One region of the Paracoccus versutus genome, then DNA from elsewhere that is predicted to be linked to it. Evidence: riboswitches for the same ligand, from Rfam matches in the RefSeq annotation. Region 1 holds a riboswitch; each other region holds the start of a gene.
The links. A riboswitch is a leader RNA that binds a small molecule or an ion and turns the genes downstream of it on or off. The one in region 1 is predicted to bind cobalamin.

Region 1 (4,496 bases):
AGCCCTTTCCATGGCGCAAGGCGCCGGACGGGTCTCGGTTAACGGGCCGCTGCGGCCCAAGTCAATTCTGCGAGGATCACGACATGGACAAGTTCACCACCCTGACCGGAATCGCGGCACCCATGCCGCTGGTCAACATCGACACCGACATGATCATCCCGAAACAGTTCCTGAAGACGATCCACCGCTCGGGTCTGGGCAAGAACCTGTTCGACGAGATGCGCTATGACGCCCAGGGCAACGAGATCCCGGATTTCGTGCTGAACCAGCCGGCCTGGCGCGACAGCCAGATCATCGTCGCCGGCGACAACTTCGGCTGCGGCAGCTCGCGCGAACACGCGCCCTGGGCGCTGCTGGATTTCGGCATCCGCTGCGTGATCTCGACCAGCTTCGCCGACATCTTCTACAACAACTGCTTCAAGAACGGCATCCTGCCCATCGTCATGCCGCCAGAGGTGGTGGACGTGCTGATGGAGGACGCCAAGAAGGGCGCCAACGCCCGCATGACCGTGGATCTGGAAAACATGACCGTGACCACCTCGGACGGGCAGAGCTTCCCCTTCGAGCTGGACCCGTTCCGCCGCCACTGCCTGCTGAACGGGCTGGACGACATCGGCCTGACCATGGAAAAGGCCCCCGCCATCGACGCCTACGAGGCGCAGATGGCCCAGAGCCGGCCTTGGGTGTAAGCTCACTGGCCGGGGCGGCCCTGCTGGCCGCCCTTGGCCTGGCCGCCCAGGCCGATCCGCTGCGGATCGCGACCTTCAGCCCCGACCTGTCGCGCGACGGGCCGGGGCTTTTGTTGCGCGACCTCGGCCGCAAGGATGCGCAGATCGACGCCGTGGTGCAGGTGTTGGCGGAAACCCGGCCCGACATCCTGCTGCTGACGCATTTCGACTGGGATTACGAGAACAGCGCGCTGGACGCCTTTGCCGCCAGGCTGGCGCAGGCCGGGCTGGACTATCCGCACCGCTTCGCCGCCCGGCCGAATTCCGGCATGGCGACCGGGCTCGACCTGAACGCCGACGGGCGGCTGGGCACGGCCGACGATGCGCAGGGCTTCGGCACCTTCTCGGGACAGGGGGGCATGGCGATCCTGTCGCGCCATCCCATCGGTCCGGTCAAGGATTACGCGGATTTCCTGTGGCGCGACCTGCCCGACAACCTGATGCCGCCGCTGCCCGAGGAGGTGGCGGCCATCCGCCGCCTGTCCTCGACCGCGCATTGGGATGCGGTGGTCACGGTCGCGGGCCGGCCGCTGCACCTCTTGGCCATGTCCGCGACGCCGCCGGTCTTCGACGGGCCCGAGGATCTGAACGGGCGACGCAACCATGACGAGCTGGCGTTCTGGCTGCATCACCTGCCCGACGGCCCCTTCGTTCTGGCCGGGAACCTGAACCTCGACCCCCTGGACAGCGAAGGCCGGCCCGAGGCGCTGGCCCGGATCATGGCCCATGTCACCGACCCCCTGCCCCGCAGCGCGGGCGGCGCGGCGGCCAAGGGCGGGGTGAACGACGGCCACCGGGGCGATCCGGCGCTGGATACCGGCGACTGGCCGGACGACAAGCCGCCGGGCAACCTGCGCGTCGATTACGTCCTGCCGGCAAGGCCGCTCAAGGTGCTGGACTCGGGCGTGTTCTGGCCGGCCGAGGGACCGCTGGCCAAGGCCGCGCTGGCCGCTTCCGCGCACCGGCTGGTCTGGGTCGACCTGGACTGGCCGCCGGCACCCTGATTCGGACAAGCCCCTTCCGCCCGCCCCCCGCGCGATTCCCCGGCATCTTCTCCGTTGTCCAAATACCCATGCGACGGCGCCGCCCGCCGGCCCGTCGCCCGGCCTTCGACCCCGCCCGCAGCGGCCGCCCGATTCCGCTTGCCGCCGCCGCGGCATCGCAGGTAACATGCGCGTGTATCGGTGCCCCTTTCCGGGGCCAAAAGGGAATGCGGTGCGGTCCTCGGCGTCTCGGGGGCCAAATCCGCAGCCGCCCCCGCGACTGTAGGCGGAGAGCGGACGTCCATCGCGCCACTGGCCATCCGGCCGGGAAGGCGGGCGTCTGCCGTGACCCGCAAGCCAGGAGACCTGCCGATGCATGGAACCGCAATGTCGTCGGGTTGGACGACCAAAGGAAAGGGTCGCAGATGACCGCAAAACCCATGACCGCCGCCGGCGCCAGCCGTGCCTCGGTCCTGTTTCCCGCCATCGCCGCCTTCGCGATCGGCTTCGGGCTGATCTTCATGTCCGGGCTGGTGCAGGCCGAGACCCTGCATGACGCCGCCCATGACGTGCGTCACGCGACCGGCTTCCCCTGCCACTGACATGTTCTCGCGCATTCTGACCAGCGGGTTGATCGCTGGCGCTGCAACGGGGCTGATTGCCGCCCTGTTGCAGCTTTGGTTCGTGCAGCCCGTGCTGCTGCATGCCGAACTGTATGAATCCGGCCAACTGGCCCATTTCGGTGCCGAGGCCGTCAGCGCACACCAGGACTTGGGGCCCTTCGAATGGACCCGCAACATGCTTTCGGTCCTGTTCACCATGATGGTCTATGCCGGCTACGGGCTGATGCTGGTGGCGCTGATGGCGCTGTCCGAGGCGCAGGGCAACGCGGTCACGGCGCGGCAGGGGCTGCTTTGGGGCCTGGCCGGCTACCTGACCATGCAGCTTGCCCCCGCCTTCGGCCTGGCGCCGGAAGTGCCGGGCGTCGCCGCCGCCGATGTGCAGCTGCGCGCGATCTGGTGGCTGGGCACCGCCGCCGCCACCGGGCTGGCGCTGTGGCTGGTCGCCTTTGGCAAGGGCTGGGCGGCCTGGGGCGTGGCCATCGTGCTGATCCTGGCGCCGCATGTGATCGGCGCGCCGCAGCCCGACAGCTATGCCGGCCCGGTCCCGCCCGAGCTTTCGGCGGAATTCGCCGGGCGCGCCCTGGGTGCCGGCGCCATGGCCTGGGCGCTGCTCGGCCTGCTGGCCGGCTGGTTCTGGCAGCGCGAAAGCCAGCGCGCGCCGGTGCCGCAAGCCGCCTGATCCGGGCCGCAACCGTTTCGGCCGGGCGTGCCTGTCGCGCCCGGCCCTTTCATGAAAGCGGGGAAAAGACATGGATCGTTCGATCCCGATGCTGCTGATCGGCCTGATCTTCGGCGGCGGCATGGGCTTCGTCATCGCCGCCGCCAACGGCATCACGCTGGACGGCCACGACCACGGCGCGCATGGCCACGGCACCCAGGCCGCGGCGCATGACCACGGCGCGCCCATCGACCTGCCCGCGGGCAGCGCCACCGCCTCGGCCCGGCTGGAGCCCGACAGCACCGCCGGCTGGAACCTGTTCGTCGAGGCCGAGGGCTTCTGCTTCGCCCCCGAACATGCCGGGCTGGCCGATCGCCGCGGCGAGGGCCATGCGCATCTTTACCTGAACGGCGCCAAGATCGCCCGGCTCTACGGCCCGGCCCATCACCTCGACATGCTCGCCGCCGGCGACCGGCTGCGGGTCGAGCTGAACTCGAACGACCACCGCCCGCTGACCGTGGCGGGCCGGCCGCTCGCCGTGGAACTGACCGTGCCCGACCGCCCGGTCGGCATCCGCGCCGGGGCCGAGGGCCTGCCCGACAGCGCCATTTGCGCCACGCCCTGATGATGCGGTTCGGCCCCGAGGACCAGGCCGCGCTGGACCGCATCCTGCGCTGGCGCCGCGACGTGCGGCATTTCCGCGACGACCCGATCCCCGAGCCGCTGCTGGAGGAATTGCGCGCGGCGATGGAACTGGCGCCCTCGGTCGGCAATGCCCGGCCCTGGCGGGTGATCCGGGTCGAAAGCCCCGATCTGCGCGCCGCGATCCGCGCCGATTTCCTGCGCTGCAATGCCCGGGCCGCCGCCCGCTACCAGGGCCGGCAGCGGCAGGAATACGATGCGCTGAAGCTCGCCGGGCTGGACCGCGCGCCGGTCTGGCTGGCCGTCTTTACCGAGATCGACCCGTCCGAGGGCCACGGCCTTGGCCGCGCCACCATGCCGCAGACCCTGCGGCAATCGACGGCGATGGCGATCCATGCGCTGTGGCTCGCGGCACGGGTGCGCAACCTGGGCCTGGGCATGGTCTCGATCCTCGACCCCGCGCGGATCGGCCCGCTGCTGGCGGTGCCCGAAAGCTGGGAGTTCTCGGCGCTGCTCTGCCTCGGCTGGCCCGAGTTCACCGACGACACGCCGCTGCTGCACCGCACCGGCTGGCAGGAAAACACCGCCCCCGGCTGGCAGCGGCGCTGAAAGGCCCCGCCGCATCGGGCGGGGCCGCTTGGTTCAGGGCTGCGAGGTGGCCGGGCCCATGGGCTGGCCGTTGACGGTAAAGGGGCCGCCGCCCTCGGGCATCTGGATGTCCCAGACATTCTCGCCGCTCGCGCCGGGCTTGGCCATGGCGCGGGCCATGCGCAGCATCATCAGCGGCTGGGCGGCCTCTTCGGGCGGGGCCGCGGCCAGCGCCGCCTCGACCTTGTCGAGCCCCGTGGCCGAGATCAGCGCC
Region 2 (4,496 bases), on a different replicon from region 1:
CAGGAGGTCGTGGTCTCGATCGCCGGCCAGGTCGAGACGCGGGACACCGCCGGCGTGCTGCGCGACCATCGCGAGACCGTGCATCCGCTGGTCTACATGCGCCCGACCGCCGTGACCGGGACCGATCCGGGGCTATGCGAGCTTGCCCGTTCCGTGCAGGGCGAGGATGCGCTGGACCTGGCCCACCGGCTGGCCGAGGCGGTATCGGCCGCCATCGCCTACGTCCCCGGCGTGACCGAGTCGCACACCACCGCCGCCGAGGCGCTGGCGCTCGGCCAGGGCGTCTGCCAGGACCATGCCCATGCGCTGATCGCCTGCGCCCGCGAACGCGGTATGCCGGCACGCTATGTCTCGGGCTATCTGCATTCCAACGCCGGGGGCGAGCCGCATGACGCCGCCCATGCCTGGGCCGAGGTCCATGTCGGCGCCCTGGGCTGGGTCGGCTTCGATGCGGCCAATGCCTGCTGTCCCGACGACCGCTATGTCCGGCTGGGTTCGGGTCTGGATGCGGATGACGCGGCGCCGGTGCGCGGCACCACCTTCGGCACGGGCGAGGAAAGCCTGGACGTGCGGGTGCAGGTCGAGGAGATGGAGCAGTAGCCCTGCCTGTTGCGCCGGGCGCGGGGCGGTCGTATCCCTCGGGGGATTTGGTGCCATGGAACGGTCATGACCTATTGCGTCGGCTTGAAGCTCAACGAGGGGCTCGTCCTGCTCTCGGACACCCGGACCAATGCCGGGCTGGACAACATATCGACCTATCGCAAGATGTTCTTCTTCGAGCAGCCGGGCGAGCGGGTGATCGCGATCATGACCGCCGGCAGCCTGTCGCTGACCCAGACCACCATCGCCCGCCTGCAAGAGGCCATCGAACTGCCCGAGGCCGATGAAGAGACCTCGATCATGCGCGCGTCCACCATGCTGCAGGTGGCGACGATCATCGGCCGGACGCTGAACCGCACCCGGCGCGAGATCGTGGACCAGTGCCGCGACCTGAACCAGCAGGCCAGCGCCAGCATGATCGTCGGCGGCCAGCGCGCCGGCGGCGAGATGCGGCTGTTCCTGATCTATCCCGAGGGCAATTTCATCGAGGCGACCGAGGACACCCCCTTCCTGCAGATCGGCGAGCACAAATACGGCAAGCCCATCCTCGACCGGGTGGTGACGCCCCAGACCTCGCTGGCCGATGCGCAAAAGGCGGTGCTGCTGTCGATGGATTCGACGCTGCGCTCGAACCTGTCGGTGGGGATGCCGCTGGACCTGGCGGTGATCCGCAAGGACGACTGCCGGGTCAGCCACAAGCGCCGCATCCTGGAAGGCGACCCGGCCTTCATGGCCATGTCCGCCGCCTGGTCCGCGGCGCTGCGCGACAGCTTCGTCAAGGTGACGATCTAGCAGACTGTGGAAAAAGGGCCATGACAGGGCGTCGTGGCGGAATTCGTTCTGGATTCGGCGAATATCGGCCTGAAAACCGGGCATTTCCGGCAGAATTGAGGCGAATTTCCCGGTTCCCGGCCCAAGCTCTCCTGTCGCACGGATTTTTTCAGCAGCCTGCTAGCGCCCCTGTCAGCCAGGCTGGCAAAGGCATCCATGCCGGCCGTTCCTGCCCAAGGTCATTCCGGTGCCGGCCCTGCCTACGGCCATGGGCACAAAGGCCGGGGGACGATCCAAAGCTACGTGCAGCGCAATCTCGCAACCAGCCCGCCCAAGGCCGTGCCCCGGATCGGGATCGGGCTTCGTGGTCCCTGCCCAGGCGGCCGGACTATCCTGCACAAAATGTCGCAGGTCCCCACAATATCTTGACGGATACGGCGCCGTCATCCCTATATGTAGGCATCACGGTTTTTTCGGGTCGATCCGGTCCGAAAGCGAAGAGGGAAGCCGGTGCGCCTTTCGGGGCAAGGCCGGCGCTGCCCCCGCAACTGTAAGCAGCGAGCCTGCGCCGGATCACGCCACTGGTGCCGCACGGCATTGGGAAGGCCGGCAAGGGCAGCGACCTGCGAGCCAGGAGACCTGCCGTGATGATGACGATGAACCACGGGCGGGGTGTCCCGGCGGTGCGCCTGGCAATGCGGCCTTGTCGCCGCAGGGCTCCATGCGTCCTGGCCTGCCCCGCCCCCAGCAGCACGGGGAACAGATGCGGCCATCCTTCACCACCAGACCTGCCAAGGCCGGCGCCGCCGTCCGCAGCACCGCAAGGGCGGCAGCAAGCCGCAGGCAAGGGAGGGCGCGTTGATGCCGGCGCCGCTTACGCCCCCGCCCGCCGCGCCGGCAAGGGATGTCGCCGTCGATGTCGCCTCGTCGGTCAACGAATACCTGGACCGCGCCGATTGGCGGGTGAATGCCAATGCCAACCAGGACTATTCGCTCGGCGGGCTGATCCTGAACGTCTCGGGCAAGGTGGTGGCCAATTACTGGCTGTCGCATGTCTATCCGCCCGCCGTGGGCGAGGCGCATCGTCGGGGCGACCTGCATATCCACGACCTCGACATGCTGGCCGGCTATTGCGCCGGCTGGTCGCTGCGCACCTTGCTGACCGAGGGGTTCAACGGCGTCCTCGGCAAGGTCGAGGCCGGGCCGCCGAAGCGCCTGTCCAGCGCCATCGGCCAGATCGTGAACTTCCTGGGCACGCTGCAGAACGAATGGGCCGGCGCGCAGGCCTTCAGTTCCTTCGACACCTATATGGCCCCTTTCATCCGCAAGGATGGGCTGGGCTATGCCGAGGTGCGGCAGGCCATGCAGGAGCTGATCTTCAACCTCAACGTCCCCTCGCGCTGGGGCACGCAGACCCCGTTCACCAACCTGACCTTCGACTGGGTCTGCCCCGAGGATCTGCGCGACCAGGTGCCGGTCATCGGCGGGCAGCCGATGAATTTCACCTATGGCGCCTTGCAGGCCGAGATGGACATGATCAACCGCGCCTATATCGAGGTGATGGCGCGCGGCGACGAAAAGGGCCGGGTCTTCACCTTTCCGATCCCGACCTACAACATCACGCCGGATTTTCCCTGGGACAGCGAGAACGCCAAGCTGCTGTTCGCGATGACGGCGAAATACGGCCTGCCCTATTTCCAGAACTTCCTGAACTCGGACCTCAAGCCGAACATGGTGCGGTCCATGTGCTGCCGGCTGCAGCTTGACCTGACCGAGCTGCTGAAACGCGGCAACGGGCTGTTCGGCAGCGCCGAGCAGACCGGCTCGCTGGGCGTCGTCACCGTCAACTGCGCGCGGCTGGGTCATCTGCACAAGGGCGACGAGGCCGGGCTGCTGCAACGCCTGGACGAATTGCTCGACCTGGGCCGCGACAGCCTGGAGATCAAGCGCCGGGTGATCCAGCGGCTGATGGACGACGGGCTGTTTCCCTATAGCCGGCGCTATCTGGGCACGCTGCGCAATCATTTCTCGACCCTGGGCGTCAACGGCATCAACGAGATGATCCGCAACTTCACCGACGATGCGCATGACATCACCACCGAATGGGGACATGGCTTCGCGCTGCGGCTGCTCGACCATCTGCGGGCGCGCATCACCGCCTTCCAGGAACAGACCGGACATCTCTATAACCTGGAGGCGACGCCGGCAGAGGGCACCACCTATCGTTTCGCCAAGGAGGACCGCAGGCGTTTTCCCGGCATCCTCCAGGCCGGCACCGAACACGAGCCCTATTACACCAATTCGAGCCAGCTGCCTGTCGGCTTTACCGACGACCCGTTCGAGGCACTGGAGCGGCAAGAGGCGCTGCAGCGCAAATACACCGGCGGGACGGTGCTGCATCTCTACATGGGCACGCAGCTGTCCTCGGCCGAGGCCTGCCGCAAGCTGGTGCGCCGGGCGCTGGAGAATTTCGGCCTGCCCTATATCACCGTCACGCCGACATTCTCGGTCTGCCCCAGGCATGGCCATATCGCGGGCGAACACGCGTTCTGCCCGCGCTGCGACGAAGAGCTTATCGCGAAAAAGCGGCAATCGGCCGCGCATTGAGGAAGGAAAAGACCATGTTCGACGACCGGAAAACCGGACCGGAAGAAATCCTGCTGGCGGATGAGGAACGCCAGCCCTGCGAGATCTGGACGCGGGTGATGGGCTATCACCGCCCGGTATCCTCGTTCAACCGCGGCAAGAAGGGCGAATTCCGCGAGCGGCTGTATTTCAGCGAGCGGCGGGCCGATCTTGGCTGAGATCCGCATCGGCGGCCTGCAGCGCCTGTCCAGCTGCGACTGGCCGGGCGAGCTGGTCGCCACCCTTTTCCTGCAGGGCTGTCCCTGGGACTGCCCCTATTGCCACAACCCGCATCTCATCCCGCCCGAGGCCGAGGGCGCGCTGGATTGGCAAGAGGTCCTGGGCTTTCTGGCGGGACGGCGCGGCCTGCTCGACGGCGTGGTGTTCTCGGGCGGGGAGCCGACGCTTCAGCGCGGCCTGCCCGAGGCGTTGCGGGCGGTCCGGGCCCTGGGGTTCAGGACCGGCCTGCACACGGCCGGCCCCTACCCCGCCCGGCTTGC
Region 3 (4,496 bases), on a different replicon from region 1:
ATACGCTGCGGCTTTCGCGCGAAAACGTGCTGATCACCACCGGCGGCATGCAGGCGCTGGAGCTGATGGGCAAGGTGCTGCTGCAGCCCGGCGGGCTGGTCGCGGCACAGAGCCCGGCCTATCTAGGCGCGCTCGACGCCTGGATGCCGCATGCGCCGCGCTATCGCCCGATGCGGATCGAGGGCAACGATTTCGACCCCCATGCCGCGCTGGCGGGGGCTCAATTCGCCTATACGGTGCCGAATTTCTCGAATCCCAGCGGCCGGCTGGTGGCCCTGCCCGAGCGGCAGGCGCTGGTCGCCGCCGCCCATGCCACCGGCACCTGGCTGATCGAGGACGACCCTTACGGCGCGCTTTACTACGAAGGCGAGCCCCTGCCGCGGCTGCTCGAACTGTCGGCGGGGGCGCGGCCCGGCCCCTATGACGGGCCGGTGGTCTACATGGGGTCGCTGTCCAAGGAGCTGGCGCCGGGGCTGCGCGTCGGCTGGGTGATCGCCGCGCCCGAGATGATCGCGGCGCTGGCCACCGCCAAGCAGGGCTCGGACATGTGTTCCAGCGGCTTGTCGCAGATGCTGGCGCTGCGCGCGCTGCAGGCGGGGATCACCGACCGCATCCGCCCCGAGGTGCTGGCGATCTATCGCGCCCGGCGCGACGCGCTTTGCGCCGCCATGCAGGCGCATCTGGCGGGCGACCTGGACTGGCAGGTGCCGGTGGGCGGCATGTTCGTCTGGGCCACGGCGCGCGATCCGCGGCTGAACACCGACCGGCTGCTGCATCATGCGATGGCCGAGGGGGTCTGCATCTCGCCCTCCAGCGTCTTCGACCCCGAGGGGCTGGACCGCCGTTCGCTGCGGCTGAACTTTACCCTGAACCCGCCCGAGCGGCTGGAAGAGGGCTGCCGCCGCCTGGCCCGCGCCATCCGCGCCGCGCTGGCCGAGACGGGCTGAACCGGGACGTCACACTGCCGCGTCTGACCGCCCGTCAGACCGGCCAGACCAGCAGGATCAGCGGCACGCCGGTCAGCACCACCAGCGCCGACAGCGGCGCCCCCAGCCGGGCGTAGTCGCCAAAGCGATAGCCGCCCGGCCCCATCACCAGCGTGTTGCACTGATGCCCGATGGGGGTCAGGAAATCGCAGCCTGCCCCCACCGCCACCGCCATCAGGAAGGCATCGGGCCGATAGCCGAGCTGGTCGGCAAAGGTCGCGGCGATGGGGGCCATGACCAGCACGGTCGCGGCATTGTTCAGGAAGGGCGTGACCGCCATGGCCGTGACCAGGATCAGCGTCACCGCGCCCCAGACCGGCAGGCCCGTCGCCGCCTGCGACAGCCACGCGCCCAGCAGGTCGGTCACGCCGGTCTTTTGCAGCGCCTCGCTGACCGGGATCAGCGCGCCCAGCATGATCAGGATCGGCCATTCGATGGCCTCATAGGCTGCCTCGGCGCTGATCGCGCCGGTCAGGATCATCAGCACGGCGGCGGCGAAGAAGGCGACGGCGACCGGCACCAGCCCCGCCGCCGTCGCCGCCATGGCGACCGCCAGGATCAGCACCGGCAGCAATTGCTTGCGCACCCCGCCCAGCCGGATATGGCGCTCGGCCAGGGGCAGCAGGCCCAGCACGCGCATCCGCTCGGGCAACAGCTCGATCGGCCCCTGCACCAGCAGCACGTCGCCCGCCGCCAGCACCGTCCGGCTGAGCCGCTGCGTCATGCGATGCCCGGCGCGCGAAATCGCGATCAGGTTCACGCCATGCTGGTCGAACAGCGCGATCCGCCCCACCGTCTGGCCGACCAGAAGCGAGGCCGGCGCGATCACCGCCTCGATCACGCCGATCTTGTCGGCCGGCAGCCCCTCTTCGGCCCCCGCATCCTGCCGGGTCAGCTCCATGCCCAGCTTGGTCACGGCGCGTTCCAGCGCATTCGGCTCGCCGCGCAACAGCAGGGTGTCGCCCATCTCGATCACGGTGTCGGGCAGCGTCACCGCGCGGCGCGCGCCGCCGCGGATCAGCCCGGTCACGGCCACCTCGCCATCGACGGCGCTGAGATACTCGCCCACCGTCATGCCGACGATGCCGGCGCCCTCGGGGACGGTGGCCTCGGTGTGATAGTCGCTGATGTTCACCGCCTCGCTCAGCGAGGCCGTCGCACGGCGGTCGCGCGGCAGCAGCCGATGGGCGAAAAGCAGGAAGACCAGCCCCACCAGCGACAGGCCGAGGCCGACCGGCGCATAGTCGAACATGGTGAAGGGCTGGCCCGTCATCTGCTCGCGCACCCGCGAGACGATGATGTTGGGCGAGGTGCCGACCAGCGTGATCAGCCCGCCCAGGAGCGAGCCGAAGGCCATCGGCATCAGATAGGCCGAGGGCGAATGCCCCGAGCGCCGCGCCATCTTCAGCGCCGCCGGCATCAGCATGGCCAGCGCGCCGATGTTCTTGACCAGCGCCGACAGGCCCGTGACCGAGCCGACCAGCACCAGAAGCTGCCAGCGCAGGGTCCGCAACCGCCCGAGCATCCGGCGCATCACCGCCTCGATCACGCCCGAGCGCGAGATGCCGGCGCTGACCACCAGCGCGCTGCCGACGATGATGACGATGTCGTCGCTGAAGCCGCGGAACGCCTCCTCCGGCTTGACCGTGCCGGCCAGCAGCGAGGCCAGCAGCGCGATCATCGCCACCACGTCGTAGCGCAGCCGCCCCCAGACGAACAGCGCCATCATCGCGCAAAGGATCAGCACGGCCAGGATCTGCGGCATGGCCATCGCTTGACCTTCCCTTCCGTCGGATACCTGACCCAATGCCGCGGCCCGGCGGGCGGTTCCGCGGCCGCGTTCCCGGACAGGTTGTCGCGGCGGCCGGGTGCCGGGTGCATTGCCGCTTGACAGCCGGCGCCCGGCTGCGGCAATGCGGGGCCGCTACGGTTCCGGCGGGCTTGCGCGCCGGATGAAAAGGGAACACCGGTGCGCCCGCCGGCCGCGATGCGGCCAGGGCAAGGCCGGGGCTGCCCCCGCAACTGTAAGCGGTGAGCGACGGTCGAACGTGCCACTGGGATCTCCTGGGAAGGCCGGCCTGAGCAGCGATCCGCGAGCCAGGAGACCTGCCGTGGCGATCACCCATTTCCGGCGCGGGGCGCGTCTGGAAAGCGGCCGTTCCGCAGAGGTGACGATCGTCGTCTTGCGGTCGGGCCTGCCAGCCTTTCCGCAGGGCATTTCTGCAAATCGCGGGCCGCGGGCCCGTGCTGGAAAGGCTTTGGAATGTTCAGAACTCCGGTTTCCCTGCTGGCCGCCACCGCCGCCCTGCTGCCGGCGGCCGCCACCGGCCAGGAAGGCTATCGCCTGGACGAGGTGGTGATCTCGGGCGGGCTGACCGCCGTGGCCGAGGGCGGCTATGCCCGCGCCCATACCGTGCTGACCGCCGCCGAGATCGAGGCCAGGGGCATCGCCACCGTGCAGGACGCGCTGCGCGCCGTGCCGGGGGTTTCGGTCTCGGCCACCGGCTCGACCTTCACCCAAGTCCGCATCCGCGGCGGCGAGGGCAACCACACGCTGATCCTGATCGACGGGATCGAGGCGACGGGCGGGGCCGACGAATACATCCTGTCCGGGCTGGAGACCGCCAATATCGAACGCATCGAGGTGCTGCGCGGGCCGCAATCGGTCTATTACGGCTCGAACGCCTCGGCGGGCGTCATCAATATCATCACCCGCAAGGGGGAACCGGGGCTGCATTACGGCGGCTCGGTCGAGCTGGGCAACGGCGCCGCCGCCTCGGCCCATGTCAGCCAGCGCGGCGCGCAGGGCGGGATCGCGCTGACCCTCTCGGCGCGGGACGACCACGGCTATGACCAGTCGGGCGACGGCGGCGAAAAGGACGGGACCAACCGCAAGACCATCGGGCTTTCGGGCGACTGGCAGATCGGCGAGGATCTGCGCCTGGGCACCACCCTGCGCCGCGCGAAGGAGAAATACGATTACGATTCCACCAGCTGGTCCGCGACCAGCGCGCAGGAATATGTGGTGGACGACCCGCACAAATACAGCGAACGCGACGAGTTCCAGGGCGGGATCTGGGCCGAATATTCCATGCTGGGCGGCCGGCTGACGCATCGGCTGGACTATCAGGACACGATCTACAAGCAAAGCTACGAGGGCGGCCCGGTCACGCGCGGCGAGACGCGCAAGCTGAAATACCGCGGCAGCTTCGGCATCGACGGCACGGTGGCCGAGGCGTCGCACCTGCTGAACGTGCTGGCCGAGCGGCAAAGGGACGAAAGCTCCTCGGCCCCGGAAAACCGGCGCGAGATGACCTCGGTCGCGCTGGAGTATCGCGGCTTTCTGGACAACGGGCTGGATGTCCAGGCCGGTGTCCGCCACGACGGCAACAAGGTGTTCGAGGACTTCACCAGCTGGAACCTGGGCCTGTCCTGGCACGTGCCGGACCGGCCCTTCCGCCTGCACGCCTCGGCCGGGACCGGGCTGGTCAACCCGTCCTATTTCGAGCT
Region 4 (4,496 bases), 560 kb from region 1:
CCCGCCCGAGAACACCACGCCGTCGAGCAGGCTGCGCCGTCCCGCCAGAAAGCCCAGGATCTCTTGCCAATCCAGCGCCCCCTCGGCCTCGGGCGGGATGAGATGCGGGTTGTGGCAATAGGGGCAGTCCCAGGGACAGCCCTGCAGGAAAAGGGTGGCGACCAGCTCGCCCGGCCAGTCGCAGCTGGAGAGGCGCTGCAGGCCGCCGATGCGGATCTCAGCCAAGATCGGCCTGCCGCTCGCTGAAATACAGCCGCTCGCGGAATTCGCCCTTCTTGCCGCGGTTGAACGAGGATACCGGGCGGTGATAGCCCATCACCCGCGTCCAGATCTCGCAGGGCTGGCGTTCCTCATCCGCCAGCAGGATCTCTTCCGGTCCGGTTTTCCGGTCGTCGAACATGGTCTTTTCCTTTCTCAATGCGCGGCCGATTGCCGCTTTTTCGCGATAAGCTCTTCGTCGCAGCGCGGGCAGAACGCGTGTTCGCCCGCGATATGGCCATGCCTGGGGCAGACCGAGAATGTCGGCGTGACGGTGATGTAGGGCAGGCCGAAGTTCTCCAGTGCCCGGCGCACCAGCTTGCGGCAGGCCTCGGCCGAGGACAGCTGCGTGCCCATGTAGAGATGCAAGACCGTGCCGCCGGTGTATTTGCGCTGCAGCGCCTCTTGCCGTTCCAGCGCCTCGAACGGGTCGTCGGTAAAGCCGACCGGAAGCTGGCTCGAGTTTGTGTAGTAAGGCTCGTGTTCGGTGCCGGCCTGGAGAATGCCGGGAAAACGCTTGCGGTCCTCCTTGGCGAAGCGATAGGTGGTGCCCTCTGCCGGCGTCGCCTCCAAGTTATAGAGATGTCCGGTCTGTTCCTGGAAGGCGGTGATGCGCGCCCGCAGATGGTCGAGCAGCCGCAGCGCGAAGCCATGGCCCCAGCTCGTGGTGATGTCATGTGCATCGTCGGTGAAGTTGCGGATCATCTCGTTGATGCCGTTCACGCCCAGGGTCGAAAAATGGTTGCGCAGCGTGCCCAGGTAGCGCCGGCTATAGGGAAACAGCCCGTCGTCCATCAGCCGCTGGATCACCCGGCGCTTGATCTCCAGGCTGTCGCGGCCCAGGTCGAGCAATTCGTCCAGGCGACGCCGGAGCCCGGCCTCGTTGCCCTTGTGCAGATGGCCCAGCCGCGCGCAGTTGACGGTGACGACGCCCAGCGAGCCGGTCTGCTCGGCGCTGCCGAACAGGCCGTTGCCGCGTTTCAGCAGCTCGGTCAGGTCCAGTTGCAGCCGGCAGCACATGGACCGCACCATGTTCGGCTTGAGGTCCGAGTTCAGGAAGTTCTGGAAATAGGGCAGGCCGTATTTCGCCGTCATCGCGAACAGCAGCTTGGCGTTCTCGCTGTCCCAGGGAAAGTCCGGCGTGATGTTGTAGGTCGGGATCGGAAAGGTGAAGACCCGGCCCTTTTCGTCGCCGCGCGTCATCACCTCGATATAGGCGCGGTTGATCATGTCCATCTCGGCCTGCAAGGCGCCATAGGTGAAATTCATTGGCTGACCGCCGATCACGGGCACCTGGTCGCGCAGATCCTCGGGGCAGACCCAGTCGAAGGTCAGGTTGGTGAACGGGGTCTGCGTGCCCCAGCGCGAGGGGACGTTGAGGTTGAAGATCAGCTCCTGCATGGCCTGCCGCACCTCGGCATAGCCCAAGCCATCCTTGCGGATGAAGGGGGCCATATAGGTGTCGAAGGAACTGAAGGCCTGCGCGCCGGCCCATTCGTTTTGCAGCGTTCCCAGGAAGTTCACGATCTGGCCGATGGCGCTGGACAGGCGTTTCGGCGGCCCGGCCTCGACCTTGCCGGGGACGCCGTTGAAGCCCTCGGTCAGCAAGGTGCGCAGCGACCAGCCGGCGCAATAGCCGGCCAGCATGTCGAGGTCGTGGATATGCAGGTCGCCCCGGCGGTGCGCCTCGCCCACGGCAAGCGGATAGACATGCGACAGCCAGTAGTTGGCCACCACCTTGCCCGAGACGTTCAGGATCAGCCCGCCGAGCGAATAGTCCTGGTTGGCGTTGGCATTCACCCGCCAATCGGCACGGTCCAAGTATTCGTTGACCGACGAGGCGACATCGACGGCGACATCCCTTGCCGGCGCGGCGGGCGGGGGCGTAAGCGGCGCCGGCATCAACGCGCCCTCCCTTGCCTGCGGCTTGCTGCCGCCCTTGCGGTGCTGCGGACGGCGACGCCGGCCTCGGCAGGTCTGGTGGTGAAGAATGGCCGCATCTGTTCCCCGTGCTGCTGTGGGCGGGGCAGGCCAGGACGCATGGAGCCCTGCGGCGACAAGGCCGCATTGCCAGGCGCACCGCCGGGACACCCCGCCCGTGGTTCATCGTCATCGTCACGGCAGGTCTCCTGGCTCGCAGGTCGCGGCCCTTGCCGGCCTTCCCAATGCCGTGCGGCACCAGTGGCGTGATCCGGCGCAGGCTCGCTGCTTACAGTTGCGGGGGCAGCGCCGGCCTTGCTCCGAAAGGCGCACCGGCTTCCCTCTTCGCTTTCGGGCCGGATCGACCCGAAAGAACCGTGATGCCTACATATAGGGATTAAGGCGCCGTATCCGTCAAGATTTTGTATTGACCTGCGACACTTTGTCCAAGAGAGGAAGTCAGACCGCTCACAACAACGGGTGCAGCGGACCTGAAGCAGGCCGATACGGTTTTGTACATGCAAATTTTCTGCTTGTGGTAGAGCGTCGTACAATTCGGAACCGGCCAGTCCAGGCCCGATGGATCAGCAGGCTCTTAGAGAAGATGAATGCCCCGATCCTTGTCGGGGCATTCGTTCGCATCAGAAGGTCATCTTCAGGCCGATACCCAGCTCGCGTGGCTCGACCACGGTGGCCTCGAAGCCGCCGATCGAGCGGCTGGCCCGCAGATAGGTCACCGAGCGGTCGTCGAACAGGTTGTTGACATAGGCGAAGGCCTGCAGGTTCTCGCGCGGTTGCCAAGTCAGCCGGGCATTGGCCACGGTATAGGAATCGACCCAGGTGTCGCGGTCCTCGTTGTCGTCGGAATAATAGCCGTCGGTATGGCGCAGCTGGCCGCTGAGCCGCCATTCCGGGGTGATGTCCCAATCGGCCGCCAGCGAAAGCGTATAGTCCGGGGACCGGCCGAAGCGATGGCCCTGGTAATCCGCCGCCGCGCTGGTGAAGCGGCTGATCTCGGTATGCAACAGGCCCAGCCCCGCCTTGACCCGCAGATTGTCGCGCAGCAGATAGTCCATCCCCAGTTCCAGGCCATAGGACTTGGCGCGCTCGGCATTGACGGTGATCGAACTGCCGATGTTCTCGGGCAGGCTGGTCACGACATAGCGCTGCGCATCATGGAGCTGGGTGTAGAACAGGTTGCCGGTCAGTTCCAGCCGGTCGTCCAGCAACCGGGTGCGGCCGAAGATCTCGTAGTTCCACGAGGTCTCCGCGTCGAAGGGCACGTATTCCCCGCTGGTCAGGTTCAGCGTCACCCCGCCCGGGTTGTAGCCCTTGCTGATCATGGCGCCGATGCGGGTCGATGCGTCCAGGTCATAGGCCAGCGCGATCCTGGGCAGCCAGGCGTCGAAGCTTTCGTCGTAATCCAGCACGTTCGGGGTAAAGCTCGACACGCCGCGCCGGGTGATGTCGTCGCGCTGATAGCGCAGCCCGCCGGTCAGGCTCCAGCGGTCGGCAAGGCGCCAGGTGGTTTCGGCGAATATCCCCAGGCTGTCCTTGCGGTCGTCATAGGTGGTGGTGCCGCGGTAATCCAGAAGCTCGTCCGAATCGGTGCGCGAGACGAACAGTCCCGCTACGCCGCTGATCCGGTCCTCGGGCGTCCCGAAGGTTACGCGCGTCTCGTTCGAGGTCACGTCCTGATCCAGGATCGCTGTGCCCGAGTCGACCGGCTCGGTCGAGCGTTTGATCCAGATGTCGGAATATTGCAGCTGGTTGAACAGCGTCCAGCCATTGCCGAATTCATAGCTGACATCCAGGATGGTGGTGTTCGTGCGCAGCCGCCAGCTGGGATTCGATGCGGTGGCGCTTTCCAGATCTTCATAGGGCTCGGTCGCGGCTTCCCAGTTCGGCCGGTTGGTCAGGCTGTGCGAGAAGGTCAGCTTGCCCTCGAATCCCGGCAGGTCCTTCGGCTGCCACAGCAGCTTGGCGCGGATGGTGCGGGATTCATGGTCCTGATCGGTCGAGCCGACGGCGAAATCCGGGTTGGTATAGTCGATGTAATTGTCGCGCGCCCAGTAGTCGACGGCGATGCGCCCGGCCAGATCCTCGGACAAGGGCCCCGAGGCCATCAGGCTGGCGCGGCGGCGGCTGTGGCTGCCATATTCCAGCTGCGCGGCGCCCTCGGGCTGGAAAGTCGGATCCTTGGTCTTGACGATGATCGCCCCGGCGATCGAGTTCGCGCCCTGGGTCGCGGTCTGCGGGCCGCGAAAGACCTCGATCGACTCGACGTCCCAAAGCGCCTGGCTGCCCCAGACGATCTC

Region 2: another riboswitch for cobalamin. It lies ahead of E3U25_RS03350 (ribonucleoside triphosphate reductase); the one in region 1 lies ahead of E3U25_RS21625 (CbtB domain-containing protein).
Region 3: another riboswitch for cobalamin. It lies ahead of E3U25_RS08090 (TonB-dependent receptor plug domain-containing protein); the one in region 1 lies ahead of E3U25_RS21625 (CbtB domain-containing protein).
Region 4: another riboswitch for cobalamin. It lies ahead of E3U25_RS24505 (ribonucleoside triphosphate reductase); the one in region 1 lies ahead of E3U25_RS21625 (CbtB domain-containing protein).

Annotation. Positions count from the first base shown of each region.
Region 1 is NZ_CP038197.1:2,089,666-2,094,161, reverse strand. It holds gene leuD (3-isopropylmalate dehydratase small subunit) at 84-689, shown strand; gene E3U25_RS21630 (endonuclease/exonuclease/phosphatase family protein) at 680-1,732, shown strand; cobalamin riboswitch at 1,894-2,099, shown strand; gene E3U25_RS21625 (CbtB domain-containing protein) at 2,137-2,313, shown strand; gene E3U25_RS21620 (CbtA family protein) at 2,315-3,013, shown strand; gene E3U25_RS21615 (hypothetical protein) at 3,084-3,617, shown strand; gene bluB (5,6-dimethylbenzimidazole synthase) at 3,620-4,243, shown strand; gene E3U25_RS21605 (hypothetical protein) at 4,277-4,496, opposite strand, start outside.
Region 2 is NZ_CP038196.1:683,956-688,451, reverse strand. It holds gene E3U25_RS03360 (transglutaminase family protein) at 1-600, shown strand, start outside; gene E3U25_RS03355 (proteasome-type protease) at 667-1,392, shown strand; cobalamin riboswitch at 1,820-2,032, shown strand; gene E3U25_RS03350 (ribonucleoside triphosphate reductase) at 2,233-3,978, shown strand; gene nrdD (anaerobic ribonucleoside-triphosphate reductase) at 3,993-4,175, shown strand; gene E3U25_RS03340 (anaerobic ribonucleoside-triphosphate reductase activating protein) at 4,168-4,496, shown strand, end outside.
Region 3 is NZ_CP038196.1:1,619,371-1,623,866, forward strand. It holds gene E3U25_RS08080 (aminotransferase-like domain-containing protein) at 1-947, shown strand, start outside; gene E3U25_RS08085 (SLC13 family permease) at 982-2,757, opposite strand; cobalamin riboswitch at 2,897-3,114, shown strand; gene E3U25_RS08090 (TonB-dependent receptor plug domain-containing protein) at 3,250-4,496, shown strand, end outside.
Region 4 is NZ_CP038197.1:2,645,048-2,649,543, forward strand. It holds gene E3U25_RS24495 (anaerobic ribonucleoside-triphosphate reductase activating protein) at 1-225, opposite strand, end outside; gene nrdD (anaerobic ribonucleoside-triphosphate reductase) at 218-400, opposite strand; gene E3U25_RS24505 (ribonucleoside triphosphate reductase) at 415-2,160, opposite strand; cobalamin riboswitch at 2,361-2,573, opposite strand; gene E3U25_RS24510 (TonB-dependent receptor) at 2,820-4,496, opposite strand, start outside.